3 regions of the Microbacterium sp. NPDC058269 genome follow, and region 2 is predicted to be linked to each of the others. Evidence: predicted binding sites of a transcription regulator. Region 2 holds the regulator's gene; each other region holds the start of a gene.
What was found. The regulator LexA, encoded in region 2, represses DNA repair genes until DNA is damaged. The targets are predictions, from matches to a motif close to TCGAACANNTGTTCGA.

Region 1 (6,076 bases), on a different contig from region 2:
GCCCCCGGAACCGCCGCGCGTGCGTACAAGATGCTCGAGGGCGAGGGACTGGTGGTCTCGCGCACGGCTGCCGGCACGCGGGTCGCTGAGACGGCGGGAGTCCTTCCCGCATCCGTGATCCGCCGCATCCGCGAGCTGGTCGATGAGGCCGACGTCGTCGAGGCGGATCCGGACGACGTCATCGACGTGCTCCGTGCGATCTGGCAGGCGCGTTCGAGCCCCGACCAGACCCCCGACTAAACCCCCGAGTCCGCCGACGAGAACAGGGCGGGCTGCGGAACGTACTCGCGCGCGGGGGCACCGGCGTCCGGGGCGAGCTCCGCCAGCGTCGGCGGGTCCCACTTCGGGTCGCGGTCCTTGTCGACGATCTGCGCGCGGATGCCCTCGACGAGGTCGGGGTGCTCGTTCACGAACCACAGCACGCGGCGGTACTCGCCCTCGAGCGCGGCACGAAGCCCCGGCAGCGCGCGCGCCTCGCGAACGGCGTCGAGCGTGACCGTGAGGCCCGTCGGCGCGAGGCCCTCGAGAAGATCCGCGGTCGCGGCGGCCTCGGTCGTTCCCTGCGCCTGCAGACGCTCGATGATCTCGCTCACCGTGGGGGCGGAGAAGGCGTCGTCGATCCATTCTCGCGACGCGGGCAGCTGCGAGGGCTCCGGCGTCTCGTCGAACAGCAGGACGATCTCGCTGGGACCGGTCGGATCGGCGCGGAAGGCGAGAGCCTCGCTCAACGCGTCGAGCCGGTCCGACGGCACGAAGTGGTCGGCGAAGCCGAGGTACACGGCATCCGCGCCACTCATCGTCGCCCCGGTGAGACCGAAGTACTCGCCGAAGCGTCCCGGCGCACGGCCGAGCAGCCAGGTGCCGCCGACGTCGGGCGTGAATCCGATGCGCGTCTCCGGCATCGCAAGCTTCGAACGCTCCGTGACGATGCGGATCGCCGCGTGCCCGGCCAGGCCGATGCCGCCACCCATCGTGATGCCGTCGGCGAAGGTCACGACCGGCTTGGGGTACTCGGCGATCATCGCGTTCAGCGCGTACTCGGCGCGGAAGAACTCCGCGGTCTGAGCGGACTGCCCCGCGACGATCTGCGCATGCAGAGCGCGGACGTCACCCCCGGCGCACATGCCCCGATCGCCCGCGCCGTCGAGCAGCACGATCTGCACGTCGGTGTCGTCGCGCCAGGCGTCGAGCGCTGCGGTCAGGCTCTCGATCATGTCGACATCGAGGGCGTTGATCGCCTCAGGACGGTTGAGGGTGAGCCGCCCGAGGGCTCCTTCGGTGCGGACGAGGACACGGGATGCAGCGTGAGAATCGGTCACGCTGGCCAGGCTACCCCTTTCGGCAAGGGCGGTATTCCGCGCGAAATGCGGGATCCGACAGGCTTTTCCGGCAGGATAGGGAGGAACTGTTCAAATGCGACGAGAGGTCACGGATGCCTGAAGGACAGGTGCTCGAGTTCACGCACGTGACGAAGCGCTTCAATGAGGTGACCGCTGTCTCGGACTTCTCCGCGCGCGTCGAGCCCGGAGCGGTCACCGCCTTCCTCGGCCCGAACGGAGCCGGCAAGACCACGACGCTGCGCATCCTGCTCGGCCAGGTGCGCGCCACATCCGGCACGGCGACGATCGGCGGCACGGCGTATGCCGAGCTCCGTCAGCCGCTGCGCACGATCGGCGCCGTGCTCGAGGAGACGGTCTACCGTCCTCGTCGCACCGCCGAACGCCAGCTGACCATCGCCGCCAAGGCGAACGGCATCCCGCTGGCACGCGTCGGCGAGGTGCTCTCCCTGGTCGGCCTCGAGGGCGAAGGAGACTCCCGCATCGGCGGCTTCTCCCTCGGCATGCGTCAGCGGCTCAGCGTCGCGCACGCGCTCCTCGGCGACCCCGGCGCCCTTGTCTTCGACGAACCGGCCAACGGACTCGACCCCGAGGGAATCCGCTGGATGCGACTCCTGATGCGTCGTCTCGCCGACGAAGGACGCACGGTTCTCGTGTCGTCGCACGTCCTCAGCGAGGTCGAGCAGGTCGCCGACAACGTTCTGGTGCTCTCGAAGGGCACGCTCGTGCTGGCCAGCGGCATCGAGACGCTCGCCGACCCGAAGGGCGGCTCCGTCATCGTGGATGCCGCCGATCGCGGCGCGCTGACGTCCGCTCTCGCTGCGGCCGGTTTCGACATCGAAGTGCTGCGCTCGGGTCTGACGGTACGCGGCGGAGATGCCGGCACGGTCGGAGCCGTCGCGGCCGACGCGGGCATCGCCCTGAGCACCCTGGTGCAGCGTGGACCGACGCTCGAAGACGTCTTCATCGACCTGATGCGTGGCGGCCGGTTCGTGCCGAGCGCTCCGGCGACGCCCCCGCCCCTCGCGGCGGCCCCCTCCGAGTCCGCTCCCGAAGATGCCGCCCCCTCCGAGCCAGCCCTCGAAGACGCACTGGGCGAGTCCACTCCGGCACCCGTCGATTCCGTGGTGGCCATCCCGGTCGCGGCGGCGGCGGCGTGGGCGGCCGAGGCCGCCTCCGCTCCTGCGGGCGAGGCCGTGGCCGACGACCTCGCGGCCTCCGTGCGCACCGACGACGACTCGGAGCGCATCACGGACGAACCGGGCACCCCTTCCGACGACGCAGATGCGGCCCCGCAAGAAGTTCCCGCCGACGACGCCTCCGCCGGTGCTGCCACCGAGGGTACTTCTCCCTCCGGCGCGGACGCCCCGGCAGTCGATAGCGCGGAAGCCGGCAGCGCGGAGGCCGACGCCCTCGCAACCGAGGACGAGCACTCCGAGGACGAGCACTCCGAGGGCGAGCACTCCGAGGACGAGCACTCCGAGGACGAGCAGAGCCCCGTCGCCCACGACGACGACGCCACCGTCGAGGAGGCTCCGACACGATCGTTCGATGAGATTCTGTTCGGCGCCGCGGCACCGGCCGAGGCGTCCGACGCACCCTCGGCGGACCTCACGACCGGCGACGAGCACCACAGCGGCGTCGAGGTCTTCGCCGATCTCCACGACGGGACCGACGCCACGGACGTGAGCGGCTCCGATGACGAGCAGGCCGCGGCCTCCGAGGACGACGACGCTCTCGAGTCCGGCACCGACGACGTCGCCTCTTCTGCCGATGACGAGGATCCCCGCTCTGCGGCGGTGAGCTCCATGCTCGCGGCGGCTGCGCGCGCCTACTACGAGGACGAGCCCAAGGACTACCCGCTGAGCGCCGAGAGCGAGACGGCCGAGGGTGAGGACGAGACGGCCGAGGAAGAGACGACGGTCGGCGAGGACTCCGACACCGACGAACACCTCCAGAACCACGACACCGACAATCACGACGCCGAGAACCACGACACCGAGAACCACGACACCGACGAGCACCGTCACGGCTGAGCGTCTCGGCTGACGAGAACGCCCTCCAGACCTCGGGTCGTGGAGGGCGTTCTGCGTTCACGGGGAGGCCGCGCGTCTGACCGCGCGGGCTCGTGGGTGCGTCGCGTCAGGCGGGACGAGGGCGGATGACGGGACGACGACGTCCCTTCGAGACGGGGACCGGTGCAGTCGCTACGATCTCCTCGACGTTCGCCGGCTCGTCCGACACCTCGAGTCGCAGGGCCTGCGTGAGCGCGAGCCCGTGGCTCGTGGTGAGGATCAGACGTCGGTATTGCTCGTCGCCCTCGAGGTCGATCACGACACTCGGACGGCGTCGGCGGATGAGCACGAAGTCGAGGCTGCCTGCGGCCTTCCAGCTGCCTGCAGCGAGAACACCGGGGATGTGCGTCCCGGGGTTGGGAACTCCGCGGAGCCAGGTCCACGCGTCTTCCGTCAGCTGCACCTTGGTGATGGTGTCGCGCGCGATCCGCAGGTTGTCGCGGTGGAAGGTGGCGGCACGTTCGATCGGCGAGAGCACGACCTCCAGTTGCGTCTGGTCCAGCAACAACGTCACCATGTCACCCAGTCTGCCAGCGCCGCCCTGCCAGTTGTCTGGAAGTTGTTCACAGGAACGCAACAATCCCTTGTCGATCAGCACCAGTCATCATGATTCCCCTTCCGCTTTCGAACATATGTACTATACTCGAAGAATGAAGGCATCCACGAACAGCATCGATCAGCGCGAGGCGCTGCTCGATGCCTGGGTGGAGAAACGGCGATGCATCGCGGCGCTCGAAGCGGAAGCCTCCACCCTCCTCGCCGATCGACTGCGGCTGCTCGACGACGATGTCCGCGAGCAGCCGCAGCATCGCGAGTCGATCCATCGGTCGATGATCGCGGAGTACTCTGCGGCCGGTCGCATGTCGAAGGGCAGCATCGAGTACGCCTTCAGCGACGCCCACTTCCTCGAGGCCGAGCACCCCATCGTGCGAGACGCGTTTCGCCGCGGTGCGATCAGTGCGGCCCATGTCCGAGAGATCGTGCGGGAGGGAGTCATCGTGCGGCAGGGGGTCCGCGAGGGTCGAACAGACGCCGAGACCCTCACCGTCTACGACACGGGGGCGCTCGTCGTGGCCGAACAGGACTCTCCCGCGCGCACCCGCACGATGGTGCGCCAGATCGCCTCCTCCCTCGCCGGCGAGACCGTGGTCGAACGTCACCGACGGGCCCACGGCGAACGATCGGTCACGCTGAGGGCGCTCGACGACGGCCTCGCACTACTCCAGGTCGTGCTTCCGGAGCACCTCGCCCACGCGATTCTCGACCGCCTGACCCGGCTCGCACAGCACGTCATCGCCACGCGCGGTGATCGCGCCGCTCGCGCCGACGAGGTGCCGATGCTGTCTCCGGACGAGCTCGACTCGGGCGCCGACCAGGTCTTCCTGCAGGATCTGGCCGCCGACGACTCCCGCCGAGACGACCCTGTGCTCAATAGGTATCCCGTCAACGACCCCCGATTCGATGCCCACGTCATCTTCGGTGAGGGCGACACCTTCACGACCGATCCATCCCTCGGTGGCCCGCACCTCCTGACCGACGAGCGCGGCATCGATGCGGTGCGCACCGATCTGCTCAGCGACCTGCTCCTGACCACCGACCCCTCTGCGGCCGAGGGCACCGCGCTGGAGAGCATCCAGGCGCGCATTCAGGTCACGATCGCTGCCGAGACGCTGGCAGGAGGAGACGAACGGCCGGCCGAGCTCGATGGGATCGGCGCGCTGCATCCGGACGTCGCCCGCGATCTCGCCGGTCGCAACGGAGGCTGGTCCCGCCTCTTCCTCGACGGCGCGGGCACCGTGACGGCCACAGCCGCCTACGCCCCGACGACGGCGATGCGGCGGCACCTTCAGGCCCGCGATCAGCATTGTCGATTCCCCGGGTGCCGCACACCGGTCCACAGGTGTCAGGTCGACCACAATCACGACCGTGCCAAGGGCGGAAGCACGTCGATCGATAACCTCAGCCACTTCTGCGTGGGACACCACTCGCTGAAGCACCCCGACATCGCCGAGAAGCACCGTTGGCGTGCGAGACAGCTCCCCGGAGGCGACATCGAGTGGACCAGCCCACTCGGCCGCCTCTACACAGACGCATCACCGCGCCGCGTCATGTTCGTCTGACCGGAGTCGCCCCTACGGACGTGCTGCCGCCGCGGCAGCAGCAGCGACCGGAAGCGCGGCCTCGATCAGCTGCAGCTCCTCCTCGCCGTGTGCCGCCGTGAGGAACCACGCCTCGAACACGCTCGGCGGAAGCGCCACGCCCTGCTCGCGCAGCGAGTGGAAGAACGGTGCGTAGCGGAACGAATCCTGCGCCTGGGCTTCGGCATAGTCGCTCGGCGCCGAAGCACGGAAGGAGGCGTTGAACAGGTTTCCGGCGGTAGCGACCGCGTGCGTGACGCCGGCCGACGTGAGCGCGGCATCGAGAGCAGTCGACACCCGTGCGGAGGCGGCGTCGACGGTCGCATAGACCTCCGGCGTCGCGAGCCGCAGCGTCGCCAGACCCGCAGCGACCGAGAGCGGGTTGCCCGAGAGCGTGCCCGCCTGGTAGACCGGCCCGAGCGGCGCGAGCAGATCCATGACGTCGGCCCGTCCTCCGAGCGCGGCCAGCGGCATCCCTCCGCCGACGACCTTGCCGAACGTGAAGATGTCGGGCAGGTAGTCCTCG
Region 2 (6,076 bases):
CGACCCGGTCCTCCCCGCCCTGCAGGAGCAGCACGGGGACCGCGATGCGGTCGGTGTGCGTGAGCGGCGAACGCTCGATGTACAGCTGCTCGTACTCGGGGAGCGGGCCGACCAGACCGTCGATGTACGACGCCTCGAAGTCGTGGGTCTCTGCTGCCAGCATTCGCAGGTCGGCCACCCCGTAGCGGCTGATCCCTGCCGCGAAGGTGCCCCCGCGGACCAGCGCCGACAGCACCGTCCACCCGCCGGCCGATCCGCCGCGGATCGCGATGCGGTCGGGGTCGGCGAGTCCGGCGTCCGCGAGGCCCCGGGCTGCGGCGATCACATCGTCGACGTCGACCACGCCCCACTGTCCGTCGAGACGTTCGCGGTACTCGCGGCCGTAGCCGGTGGATCCGCCGTAGTTCACGTCGAGCACGCCGATTCCCCGGCTCGTGTAGAACGCGATCGCCGCTGATGCCGCGCCGGTCACGTGTGCCGTCGGTCCACCGTGCACCAGCACGATGTAGGGCGGGAGCTCGTCGTCGGACACCGTCGTCTCCGGGTTGGCGGGTGGATAGGCGAACGCGTGCACCGCGCCATGGGGGCCGTCGATCTCGATCGGCATCGCGGCGGGCATCCACAGCGGGTCGACCGGATCGCCGCCGCGCACCGCGACGACCTCTCCCGAGCCGACGTCGACGCACCACAGGCCGGCCGCCGCGCGTGAGCCGTTCCCGGAGACGAGCACGCGGGTGCCGTCGACGGCGTCGATGCTCACGTGGCCATCACCCGGGAGGTCGATCACGCTCACACCGCCGTCGGCGTCGATCATGACGACCTCGTCGCGTCCGTTGGTGCGGACGGCGACGATACGGCCGTCTTCGAGCGGCTGATACCAGCGGTTCCCGAGCACCCAGAGCCCGTAGCCCGTGTCGGCCTCGGAAGGGGCGTGTGGCCGCGCCGGGCCGGCGGCGACCACTCCGTCGAGGGCGACGAGGTGCAGGGCCCACCGACCTTCGGGGTCGTCGGCGAAGACCAGTTCCGTGTCACTGAGCCACTCCGGCTGCAGAGCCGCCCGGGAGGGAATCGTGTGCGGCGTCCCGCCGTCGACGCGGACGACCTGCACCCGCGCGCCCTCCCACGGCATCCGTCCCCGGTCCCAGGCGACCCATGAGACACGCGTCCCGTCGGGGGAGAGGGCGGGATGGGCGAAGAACCCGTCCCCTTGGACGACCACCTTGATCGCGGAGGCGTCCTCGGCGGCGGACCCGTCGAGCGGGATCTCGACGATCGCGCGGAGATGCGGCGTGGTCGAGAGGTCTTCGCGCACGGCCAGCAGTCGACCGTTCTGCACACGCAGACCTCCATGGGAGGGACCCGGCGCCGTGAGGGCGGTCAGGTCGCCTCCGCGGGTCAGACGACGGACCCGCTGGTCTCCTGCGTCGACGAAGTACAGGGTGCCGCGGTCATCGGCCGTCCAGGACCCTCCGCCGTACTCGTGCACGCGCGAGCGCGCATTCCAGGGGGCGGGGAGGATCTCGGCACCGGAGGAGCTCCGTACCGTCACCCGACCCTTCTCGGCCGGCACCGACTCGCCCCACCAGATCTCGGTGCCGACGAAGCGGGCACCGTCGATGCGCGGAGAGGAAGCGGCGACAGAGGCCGCGGAGAAGGGTGAGGGCCATGAACCGTAGGGCGACGACATGCTTCGAGCCTATGGGCCCAGGTGCCGCGTGCGCATACATCGAAGGCCCTCCCGGTATCCCGGGAGGGCCTTCGTCGTGTTGTCGAGCGTCAGACCGCGCGGAGCACGGCCACGATCTTGCCAAGGATCACGGACTCATCGCCGAGGATGGGCTCGAACGCGGAGTTGCGGGGAAGCAGCCAGGTGTGGCCGTCGCGTCGGCGCAGCACCTTCACCGTGGCCTCGCCGTCGAGCATCGCGGCGACGATCTCGCCGTTCTCCGCGCTGTTCTGGGAGCGCACGACGACCCAGTCGCCGTCGCAGATCGCGGCGTCGATCATCGACTCGCCGGAGACTTTGAGCATGAACAGATCACCCTTGCCCACCAGCTGGCGGGGGAGCGGGAAGATCTCCTCGACCTGCTGATCGGCGGTGATCGGCACGCCGGCCGCGATGCGTCCGACGAGAGGGACGAGCGCGGCGTCGCCGACGGGGGTCGCCACGTCTGCGGGGTTCTCGGTGCTGGCGCCGGGCAGGTCGATGAGCACTTCCATCGCCCTCGTCTTCCCGGGGTCGCGACGCAGGTAGCCGCTGAGTTCGAGCTGCCCGAGCTGGTGGGTGACGCTGGAGAGGGACTTGAGGCCTACCGCGTCGCCGATCTCGCGCATGCTCGGCGGGTAGCCGTGGTGCGCGATCGAGTTCTGGATGACCTCGAGGATCGCCATCTGCTTCGGGCTGAGGCTCTTCCGGCGACGCGTGCGCGGTGCCTCCGACTCGGGTGCGGAGTTCTCGCTCATGGTGCTCCTTAGGTGCGTGTTCCGACGTCCCTCTTCGAATGTCGGAGGCCCGTGGTGGGGTGTCCTTATCGAAACCGTATCCGAGAATCGGGCCGATCTGGAAGATCTGTTCGAGCGTGTCGGCCTATTTCCCGGTGTGGTTTCGAAGAATACTTGACAGATGTTCGAACTCGAAGATATATTCGGTACGTAGCTTCGCATTCACGGCTCCCGGCCGAGACGGGAATGCGAACGCTACGCCAACTTCCCCGGCAGCCTCACCGTTCCGGGACAGGCTAAGGAGCACCACATGAGCAGCATCGGCTTCAGCACCGCAGCAGTCATCCCGGCGTCGCCCCGTCCTTCGACGCGACTCCGACTGACGACGCGTGGTCGCGCCGTGCTGCTCGCCTTCGCTTCCGTGCCCCTCGCGATCGGCATCGCCTTCGCCGCTCTCAGCGGCGGCAGTGCGATCGCCTCGGGCGCAGACACGGCCGCCGTCAGTGTCGAGACCGTGACGGTCATGCCCGGAGACACTCTTTGGTCGATCGCCACCGGTGTCGCCCCCGAAGCCGATCCTCGCGACGTCATCGGGGAGATCAGCCGCATGAACCTGCTGCGCGGCGGTGAGCTCCAGGTCGGCCAGACGCTGGCCATCCCGGCTCAGTATGTGAACTGATCCGGATGTGAACTGATCCGGCCGTGGCGTCACCGCAGCAACTTTGCGTCATCGAGTCGGGGTGCCGCTTAACATGGGAAGGGTGACCCTCTCCCTCAACGATCTTCCGCTACGTGACGATCTTCGCGGACTGACGCCGTACGGCGCTCCGCAGGCGCCGCTTCCCATCGCGCTCAACGTGAACGAGAACACGCATCCGATCCCCGATGCGGTGGCGAGCGACATCCTCGACGATATCGCCGTCGCGATCCGTGATGTCAATCGGTATCCCGACCGAGAGTTCACCACCCTCCGCGAGTCTTTCGCCGAGTACCTGGGGCACGGGCTCACGCCCGAGCAGATCTGGGCCGGCAACGGGTCCAACGAGGTGCTCCAGCACATCCTCCAGGCGTTCGGCGGGCCAGGGCGTACCGCGTTCGGATTCGCGCCGACGTACTCGATGTACCCGCTGATCGCGCAGGGGACCGGGGCACGCTGGGTCGCCGGCACCCGTCAGTCTGACTACACGATCACTCCTGAGGAGGCAGCCGAGCAGGTGCGGGCGGCCGATCCTGACGTGGTGATCCTCTGCTCTCCCAATAACCCGACCGGCACCCCGCTCGGTCTCGACGTGATCGACGCCGTGTACGACGCGGCCAGGGGTATCGTGATCGTCGACGAGGCATATCAGGAGTTCGCGCCGCGCGACGCGGTCTCCGCCCTGACGCTGCTCGAAGGACGACCGCGGCTCGCAGTGTCGCGCACGATGAGCAAGGCCTTCGCCTTCGCCGGGGCGCGCGTCGGCTATCTCGCGGCCGACCCGGCGTTCATCGACGCGCTGCGACTGGTGCGGCTGCCCTATCACCTGAGCGCCCTCACCCAGGCGGCGGCCGTCGCAGCGCTGCGCAACGCAGACGTGATGCTCGGGATGGTCGAGGAGATCGTCGAACAGCGCGACCGCATCACGGCGACACTCGAAGCGCTCGGGTACCACCCCCATGAGTCGTGGTCGAACTTCGTGCTGTTCGGCGGCGTCTCAGACCCGAAGTCCACCTGGCAGCAGCTGTATGACCGCGGCGTGCTGGTGCGCGACGTCGGAATCCCCGGACACCTGAGGGTGAGTGCGGGGACCGAGGCCGAGACCACCGCATTCCTCGATGCCCTGGCCTCGATAGGATCGGCTTCATGAGCACCCCCGCACTGACCCCGCGCACCGCGAGCCGTGTACGCAGCACGTCGGAGTCCACCGTCGAGCTCGAGCTGAACCTCGACGGCACGGGGGCGAGCCGCATCGACACGTCGGTGCCGTTCTTCGACCACATGCTCACCGCCTTCGCGAAGCACTCCCTGACGGACCTGACCGTGCGGGCATCCGGCGACACCCAGATCGACGCGCACCACACCGTCGAAGACGTCTCGATCGTGCTCGGCCAGGCGATTCTCGAGGCTCTCGGCGACAAGTCCGGGATCTCCCGCTACGGCGATGCGCTCGTTCCCCTCGACGAGGCTCTCGCGCAGGCCGTCGTCGACATCTCCGGTCGTCCCTACCTCGTGCACACGGGGGAGCCGGCAGGTTTCGAGCACCACCTCATCGGTGGGCACTTCACCGGCTCGTTGGTGCGTCACTCGTTCGAAGCCATCACCTTCAACGCGGCTCTGACCGTGCACGTGCGCGTGCTCGGCGGACGTGACCCGCACCACATCGCCGAGGCGGAGTACAAGGCGTTCGCCCGTGCTTTCCGTCAGGCCAAGGCGCTGGACTCGCTCGTCGACGGCATCCCCTCCACCAAGGGCGCGCTGTGAGCGCAGCACCCCGGGTGGCGGTATTCGACTACGAGTCGGGCAACGTCCACTCTGCGGTCAAGGCGCTCGTCGCCGCCGGTGCCGATGCCGTTCTCACGCGGGACCGCAAGGAGGCTCTCGAGGCCGACGGTCTCGTCGTGCCCGGTGTCGGCGCGTTCCAGGCCGTCCGTGACGCTCTGCGCGCGCACGGAGGAGACGAGATCATCGACCGCCGACTGGCCGGGGGTCGCCCGGTTCTCGGCATCTGCGTCGGGATGCAGGTGCTGTTCGAACACGGCGTCGAGCGCGGACACGACACCGAGGGCCTGGGGGAATGGCCGGGCGCCGTCACCGAGCTCAACGCCCCTGTCCTCCCGCACATGGGCTGGAACACGGTCGAGCCGGGTACCGACAGCGTGCTCTTCCGAGGCATCGAGCAGGAGCGCTTCTATTTCGTGCACTCCTACGCGGCGCAGTCGTGGGAGCTCGACGTCATCCCGCCGTTCCCCGAACCGGTTCTCACCTGGACGACCTACGGCGATCCCTTCCTCGCCGCCGTCGAGAACGGGCCGCTCTCGGCGACGCAGTTCCACCCGGAGAAGTCCGGCGAAGCAGGCATCCAGCTGCTGCGCAACTGGGTCGAGAGCCTCTGAAGACGCCGGCAGGCGTCATCCGTTTTGTTCCCCGCCGTCCGGCGGACTACCCTCGGTTCTCGTGCCCGCACCGGGCCGAAGAGCTTCCCGATCCAAGGAACCCATGAACGACTTCGCGCAGTCCCCCTCGCTCACGCTCCTTCCCGCGGTCGATGTCGCCGGGGGCAAGGCCGTCCGCCTGACTCAGGGCGAGGCCGGAACCGAGACCAGCTACGGCGACCCGTTGGACGCCGCAGGGGAGTGGGTGGCCCAGGGGGCGAAATGGATCCACCTCGTCGACCTGGATGCTGCATTCGGTCGTGGCAGCAACGCTCCGATCCTGCGCAAGGTCATCAAGCAGTTCAAGGGCGTGAGCGTCGAGCTCTCCGGCGGCATCCGCGACGACGCGACGTTGGAGGCTGCTCTGGAGAGCGGCGCCACCCGGATCAATCTGGGCACGGCTGCACTCGAGAACCCGGAGTGGGCCGCTGACGTGATCGGACGTTATGGCGAGGCGATCGCCGTCGGCCTCGATGTGCGCGGCACGACTCTCGCCGCCCGT
Region 3 (6,076 bases), on a different contig from region 2:
ACATGATCTTGGCGATGTCGGGGTGCGAGGCGAGTCGGGCGCCGACCTCGCGGTCGCCGGAGAGGCCGATCAAGACGTCGGCCGGCAGCACCTCGTTGATCACGGCGATCATCGCGAGCACGCTCAACGGCGTGTACTCGCTCGGCTTCGCCACGACGGTGTTGCCCATCCGCAGGGACGGGCCGATCTGCCAGATGCTGATCATGAGCGGCCAGTTCCATGGGCCGATGGCGCCGACCACCCCGGCCGCCTTGTAGACGAGCTCGGCGTGCAGGGCCTCGTCATCGACCAGCACCTGCGGCTCGATCACCGTGGTGGCGTTGGTGCGCAGCCAGGCGGAACACGCGCCGAGCTCGAAGCGGGCATTGGGACCGTTGAGGGGCTTCCCCTGCTCGCGGGAGAGCAGGTGCGCGAGGGCTTCGGCATTGGCGTCGATGGCATCAGCCGCGGCGAGAAGAAGCGCGCTCCGCTTCTCGTGACCCAGGGCCTCCCACCCCGGTTGGGCGCTTTTCGCTCGGGCGATCGCATCGTCGAGGTCGGCGACCGATGCCACGGGGGCGCGGCCGATCACCTCGCGGGTCGCGGCATCCGGGATGTCCCGGCCTGCGCCTTCCGGCGCCTGGATGCGGTCGAGCAGCGCTGCAGCTGCGGAAGCGGCGGAATCGGACATCGGGACTCTCCTTCGAGCGTGGCGCGGCCAGCGACAGTCGAGAAGCTGGTCGTCTTCTCATTGTCGACGGCCGTCCGTCGCCGCACTTGTCGCGGAGTGCGCCGCAGATGTCCGAGTGCGAAGGATGACATGATCCGGTTGGCCGCCGAGCCGCAGGCCGGTGCCGAGCCGCAGGCCGGTGCCGAGCCGCAGGCCGGTGCCGAGCCGCAGGCCGGTGCCGAGCCGCAGGCCGGTGCCGAGCCGCAGGCCGGTGCCGAGCCGCAGGCCGGTGCCATGTGCCGGGTGAAGCCGATCGCCGCGATGGCGCGAGCCTCCGACGCCCTCATACCGCGGTACCCTCAGGCGGCGATGTCGAAGCGTGCGCGACCGCCGAGCCTCGGGGCCTGCTCAGGGTCGACATATCGCGGCGGGATGAACCACACCCGGGCCCCGCCCCCACTTCCACTTCCACTTCCACTTCCGCTCCCGGTCCCGGTCCCGGCAACGCTCCCGGCCCCGGTCGCGCTCCCACTCCCGCTCGCGGTCCGGCTCCCGGCAGCGTCGATGCGGATCTCCCACCCGTTGTCGTGGATGCGATGGTGACAGGTCTCGCACAGCAGCACTCCGTTGGAGAGATCGGTCGGCCCGTGATCGCGTTTCCACCAGCGGATGTGATGCGCCTTCGTCATCTCCGGCGGCAACCCGCACATCGCACATCCCCCATCCCGCTCCACCAATGCCAGGCGTTGCGCCCGGGTGAACAACCGCTTCTCCCGACCCCAGTCGAGAATCTCACTGTCCCCGCCGAGAACACAGGGGATCACCCCGCCCCCAGCCGCCATCCGCCGCGCCACCCCGACACTGACCGGCTGATCGACACCGTCCACGGTCGCCGATCCGGTGCCGGCTTCCAGGTCGTCGAGGTCCATCCGCACGATCACGGTCGCTCCGGCCACCGGAACCCGCCGCTCGCACCCGAGCACGTGCGCACAGAACACGGCGAGAGCATCGGCCTGGATCATCGGCACCGTCCGCCGATCGGCATCGGGAGCATCCCCATCGGGAGCGTCCTTCCGCGCGGCGAACACCGCCGTCACGAACCCCCGGATCGCCGTCACCACAGGCGCCGCGGTCTCCACATCGAGCACCGCGTTCAGATGCACCATGCCATCACGCTCGAACAGCGACAACGCCCGCTTGCCACGCCGCTCTTCCTCCTTCGGCTCCAACCCATCCGGGTCGAGCCATGCTTCCACCCGGACCACGAGCTTGCGCACATCATCAAGCGCGAGCCCTGCCGCCTTCTCCGCCAGCATCCGCTCCCCCTCGGCGACGCGATCCACCCCCGCGGCAACCCGGCACCGATCGAGCGCCGCGATGATCAACGCCGCCGCCGGAGCACCCAGCGCACCCGCATCCAGCGCCGCACTCACCAACGGATACTTCGCCGGCAGACGCGCCCCCAGAAGATCACTCCGCGGGGCCGTCGCCTCACCCACCTTGACCAGACGCGACGCATCACCCGTCGACACCCCCGTGGCGGCCGCGATCAACGTCGCCGGGTTACGAAAACCCTGCTGCTTCGCCAGACCCTCCACACCGAGCTCCGGACGCGACTCCCGAGCAATACACGCCGCCACCGAGACATGCACCGCGTCCAACCGACGCCGCAACACCCCGATCGACTCACTCACCGCAACCAGCTGCTCCCGCGACAGCTCTCCCGAGTCACCCGCATCCGACCACGCCTCATCGAGACGGGACATCGCCTCGTGCAACGCGGTCAGTTTCGACATACTTGATTTTACCGCGAGCCAGTCGAACATTCGAAGTTTTGTTCGACCCCATGCCGGGATATCAGCCGCGCTTCTCTGCCCTTCTCCCGCTCCTGAAACGAGCCCGTACCGCGCACGCGACCGCGTGTAGAGCACTCCGCACTCGCCGTGGGAATCCTGCACGCCGCCCTCGCGTTCTCCTTCTCGGACCCTCCACGAAAGGCCCCCGATGACAGATCGCCCTCGCCGTTCGGCTTGGCCGCCCCTGCTGGTCGCGATCGCGCTGGAGGTCACCGCGACCCTCTCGCTGCGTGCGGCCGAGGGGTTCACGCATCCCCTCTGGCTGATCGTCGTGGTTCTGGGCTATTCCGGCTCGCTGTGGCTGCTGTCGGTCGTGCTCGATCGCGGGATGCCCGTCGGAGTGGCGTACGGCATCTGGTCGGCGATCGGAGTCGTGCTCACCGCTGTGCTCGGCACCGTGTTGTTCGGCGAACTGCTGGGGCCGGTGCAGATCATCGGCGTCGGCGTGATCGTGGTCGGCGTGCTGCTCGTCGAACTCGGTTCCCACACGCGCGAGGCGACGGAGATCACCCCATGACCTGGCTGCTCCTCTCCCTCGCGATCGCCAGCGAGGTCACCGCGACGTTGAGTCTGCGCGCATCCGAGGGGCTGCGCCGTCGCCGTTGGATCCCCGTGATCGTCGTCGGCTACCTCGCGGCATTCACACTGCTCGGCACGATCCTGGCGCTGGGAATGCCGGTGGGCGTCGCCTACGGAATCTGGGCCGCCGCCGGCGTCGCACTGACCGCCGTGCTGGGACGGGTCATCTTCAAAGACCATTTCTCGGCCATGATGGCCGTCGGTGTCGCGCTCATCGCCGTCGGGGTGGGGATGATCGAGTTCGGCGGCGGGCACTGATCGCCGCGGTGATCAGTACCCGCCCGTGCGATGGGCTCCACGAGGTCATCGCCTAGGATCCGAGTGTGTCCGACCTCGCCGCTCGATTCCCGATCGGCTCCGCCGTTCGCGCCGTACGATTTCCGACAACCACGGCGGTCTTGCGGTCGCTGGGCGGCACGCGTCTGACGGCGGAGTTCGTGGTCCTCGTCGATTCCGGTCAGGTGCGACTCATCGGCTGGCGTCGATCAGACTCCCTCTGGGACTTTCCCACTGCGGATGTCGTCGCCGTTTCGTGCGCGGAGACCAGCACTTCCCCGCCGTACCCCCAGGTCGGACTCGCGATCGTTCTCACTCTCCGGACAGGAGCCGGCTACGTCGACCTGCCGATCGTGCCGGTCTCCGACGACGGCAAGCGGTCGTTGACGTGGCAGGACGGCGAGGTGCGGGGCTTGGCTCATCGACTCTCGACGGCGATCGAGATCACGCGCTGAGCGAGCGCAGACCCGCGTGCGGGTGTTCCTCACGCACGGAGAACCGCCGCTTTCGCCGCGTTCACGAGTTCCGTGTAGTTCGGCATCAACGGCTCGACCAGCTTCGTCTCGAGTTGCGATTCCAGGTCCCGCAGCACGCGCTGCTCCGCCTCATCGACGACGAGCTCTTTCGCATCGGCCGCAGCCGCGAGCCACTCGAAGAGCACCAGCGCCTCGGCGGATGTCAGCCGCAGTTCGACGTTCACGTCCGTCATGTCCACTCCTTCGCGACGTTCCCGGCGACGGGACGCCGCCCAGAAGCCTAGCGGGCGTCCCGATTCGACCGCGCACGCAGCAGTTCGACGACTTCACGAGTCTCGGACTCACTCGGTCCGCGCAGCACAGAACCGCTCTTCGGCATGATCGTGAAGGCGATCGCCTCCCCCGCGTTCAGCTCGACGACCGGCATCGCGTACGTCATGCTCGTGGGCTCACGGAGCCGCACGTCTCGTATCTCGACGAAGGAGATGATTCGCTGCTCGTGCGGTGCCCCGATTCCCGACGACGCACGGCGGAAGTCGATCTCCATGCGGTCGTCCCAGACGAGCACGAACCCCCACTTCGCGGAATCCGCCGCAGTTCCCGACTCATCGAGAAACTCCATCTGCAGGAACGTGAACCTCGCTGCCGCCGTCCGGAGACGCGCGGCCACGGACGCGCCCCGCACCACCGGGACTCCGCGGAAGGCTGCGATCAGCGCGGCGATGAGCAGCAGGACTCCCGAGACGCCCGGGATGATCGCATTCGGCCACGGTGCCACGTTGAGCGCCAGAGCGAGGAGACACACGACCCCGCAAAGGCTCGCCGCGCCGACCTGGAGATTGCGGCCGATCGTCGTGAGCTGCCCGACCGGCGCGATGAGGCTAGCGCTCCCCGGCAGAGTGGCTCCTCGCGCATGGCTCGCTGGTATCAGCTCTCCCGCGGCATCCGATGGCACACAGACACCATATCCGGCGCGGCCTCCTGCGCCCTCGCCCACGAGAAGTCGCGCCCGTCGGCCATTCAAGTTCGGATCCGGCGCTCCTTTCGTGACATCGGCCTCTCCGATGCCTCCACCTGACCGTGCAGCTCAGTGTCGCGCATCACGTCGCTTTCCGCTTGACGGCGGGCGTTCTGCGCGACGATCAGCATTTCGACAAGCTGAGGGATCAACAGAACGACGAAGAAGGCGGCGAGCGAGAAGAGCTTCGTCTCCCAGGGATAGGGCGGAACCAGGGTGACGACCGCGACAAGCGGCAAGATCAACAGGACGCGGACGAGGTAGGTCTTCACGAACTCTCGGAACATCGCCCAGAGCCCTTCTCAACCGCATTCATCTCGCCCCTCTTCTCGGGGAGATCCTCATCGCCGCCAAGTGTCTCGTCGCCATTCGTCGCCCACACTCGGACTGTCCCGACCGAATCGACCCACAACACCCCGCCGTCGATGTCCCGTAGCGGTGAGCCTCTCATGTCGTGAAGCTGGGCGTGGTCGAACACCAACGTCCAGGCGTTGTCTCGGCGAGCGATGTCCTTTGCTTTACGACGGGCCCTGTGCCCGCGGAGAAGGATGATCGCGAGACTTCCGGCCGCAGTCGCTGCGATGATGACGGTGGCGCCGGCAGACATCGGGACAGTCGAATACACCCCGACGAACGGGAGCGGAATGGCCAGCACGACGAGCCCGCACACCAGCCACGAGCAGTAGTCCACGAGGTACAGCTGAGGAGTCAGCCCTCTCACCCCTGCAGCCTGCCGTCGCTCAGATTCTCCCATCGCCGCGCCTCTCAGTACTGCGCCGAGAACGCGCCGTCGGACTTCAAGAGCTGCCCGGAGATCCACCGGCCCTCGTCCGACACGAGGAACTCCACCACCGCAGCCACATCCGCCGGCTGACCGAGGCGGCCGAGAGGCGTCATCCCCGCCAGTCCCGTGCGCGTCTCGTCGTCCATCCAGCCGGTGTCGATCGGCCCGGGGTTCAGCACGTTCGCGGATATCCCTCGGGTTCCGAGCTCGCGCGCGGCGGAGATGACGAGCCGGTCGAGCGCACCCTTCGACGCACCGTACGGGAGGTTGCCTGTCACGTGGTCGCTGGTGAGCGCGAGGATCACTCCTCCGTCGTCGCCGACCTGCCGCGCGAACGCCGCGATCAGCAGCAGACTCGCCCGCGCGTTGACGGCCACGTGCAGGTCGAAGCTCTCGGCCGTGGTGTCGAGGATGCCCGACTGCACGTCGTGCGCGTGG

Region 1: ACFVWL_RS04575 (DUF222 domain-containing protein) is a predicted target of LexA. The motif match lies at 4,037-4,052, and genes of this name have one in related genera.
Region 3: ACFVWL_RS00725 (DUF222 domain-containing protein) is a predicted target of LexA. The motif match lies at 2,476-2,491, and genes of this name have one in related genera.

Annotation. Positions count from the first base shown of each region.
Region 1 covers NZ_JBHVXT010000001.1:916,486-922,561, forward strand. Annotated here, with positions in the region: gene ACFVWL_RS04555 (GntR family transcriptional regulator) at 1-240, shown strand, start outside; gene ACFVWL_RS04560 (enoyl-CoA hydratase/isomerase family protein) at 237-1,319, opposite strand; gene ACFVWL_RS04565 (ATP-binding cassette domain-containing protein) at 1,433-3,373, shown strand; gene ACFVWL_RS04570 (hypothetical protein) at 3,480-3,929, opposite strand; gene ACFVWL_RS04575 (DUF222 domain-containing protein) at 4,063-5,532, shown strand; gene ACFVWL_RS04580 (glutamate-1-semialdehyde 2,1-aminomutase) at 5,545-6,076, opposite strand, start outside.
Region 2 covers NZ_JBHVXT010000002.1:1,044,186-1,050,261, forward strand. Annotated here, with positions in the region: gene ACFVWL_RS13420 (S9 family peptidase) at 1-1,687, opposite strand, end outside; gene lexA (transcriptional repressor LexA) at 1,777-2,463, opposite strand; gene ACFVWL_RS13430 (LysM peptidoglycan-binding domain-containing protein) at 2,753-3,121, shown strand; gene ACFVWL_RS13435 (histidinol-phosphate transaminase) at 3,204-4,289, shown strand; gene hisB (imidazoleglycerol-phosphate dehydratase HisB) at 4,286-4,903, shown strand; gene hisH (imidazole glycerol phosphate synthase subunit HisH) at 4,900-5,535, shown strand; gene priA (bifunctional 1-(5-phosphoribosyl)-5-((5-phosphoribosylamino)methylideneamino)imidazole-4-carboxamide isomerase/phosphoribosylanthranilate isomerase PriA) at 5,639-6,076, shown strand, end outside.
Region 3 covers NZ_JBHVXT010000001.1:153,469-159,544, forward strand. Annotated here, with positions in the region: gene ACFVWL_RS00720 (aldehyde dehydrogenase family protein) at 1-670, opposite strand, end outside; gene ACFVWL_RS00725 (DUF222 domain-containing protein) at 1,009-2,445, opposite strand; gene ACFVWL_RS00730 (DMT family transporter) at 2,654-3,022, shown strand; gene ACFVWL_RS00735 (DMT family transporter) at 3,019-3,342, shown strand; gene ACFVWL_RS00740 (hypothetical protein) at 3,408-3,815, shown strand; gene ACFVWL_RS00745 (hypothetical protein) at 3,845-4,069, opposite strand; gene ACFVWL_RS00750 (hypothetical protein) at 4,117-4,791, opposite strand; gene ACFVWL_RS00755 (hypothetical protein) at 4,857-5,126, opposite strand; gene ACFVWL_RS00760 (hypothetical protein) at 5,123-5,608, opposite strand; gene ACFVWL_RS00765 (SDR family oxidoreductase) at 5,620-6,076, opposite strand, start outside.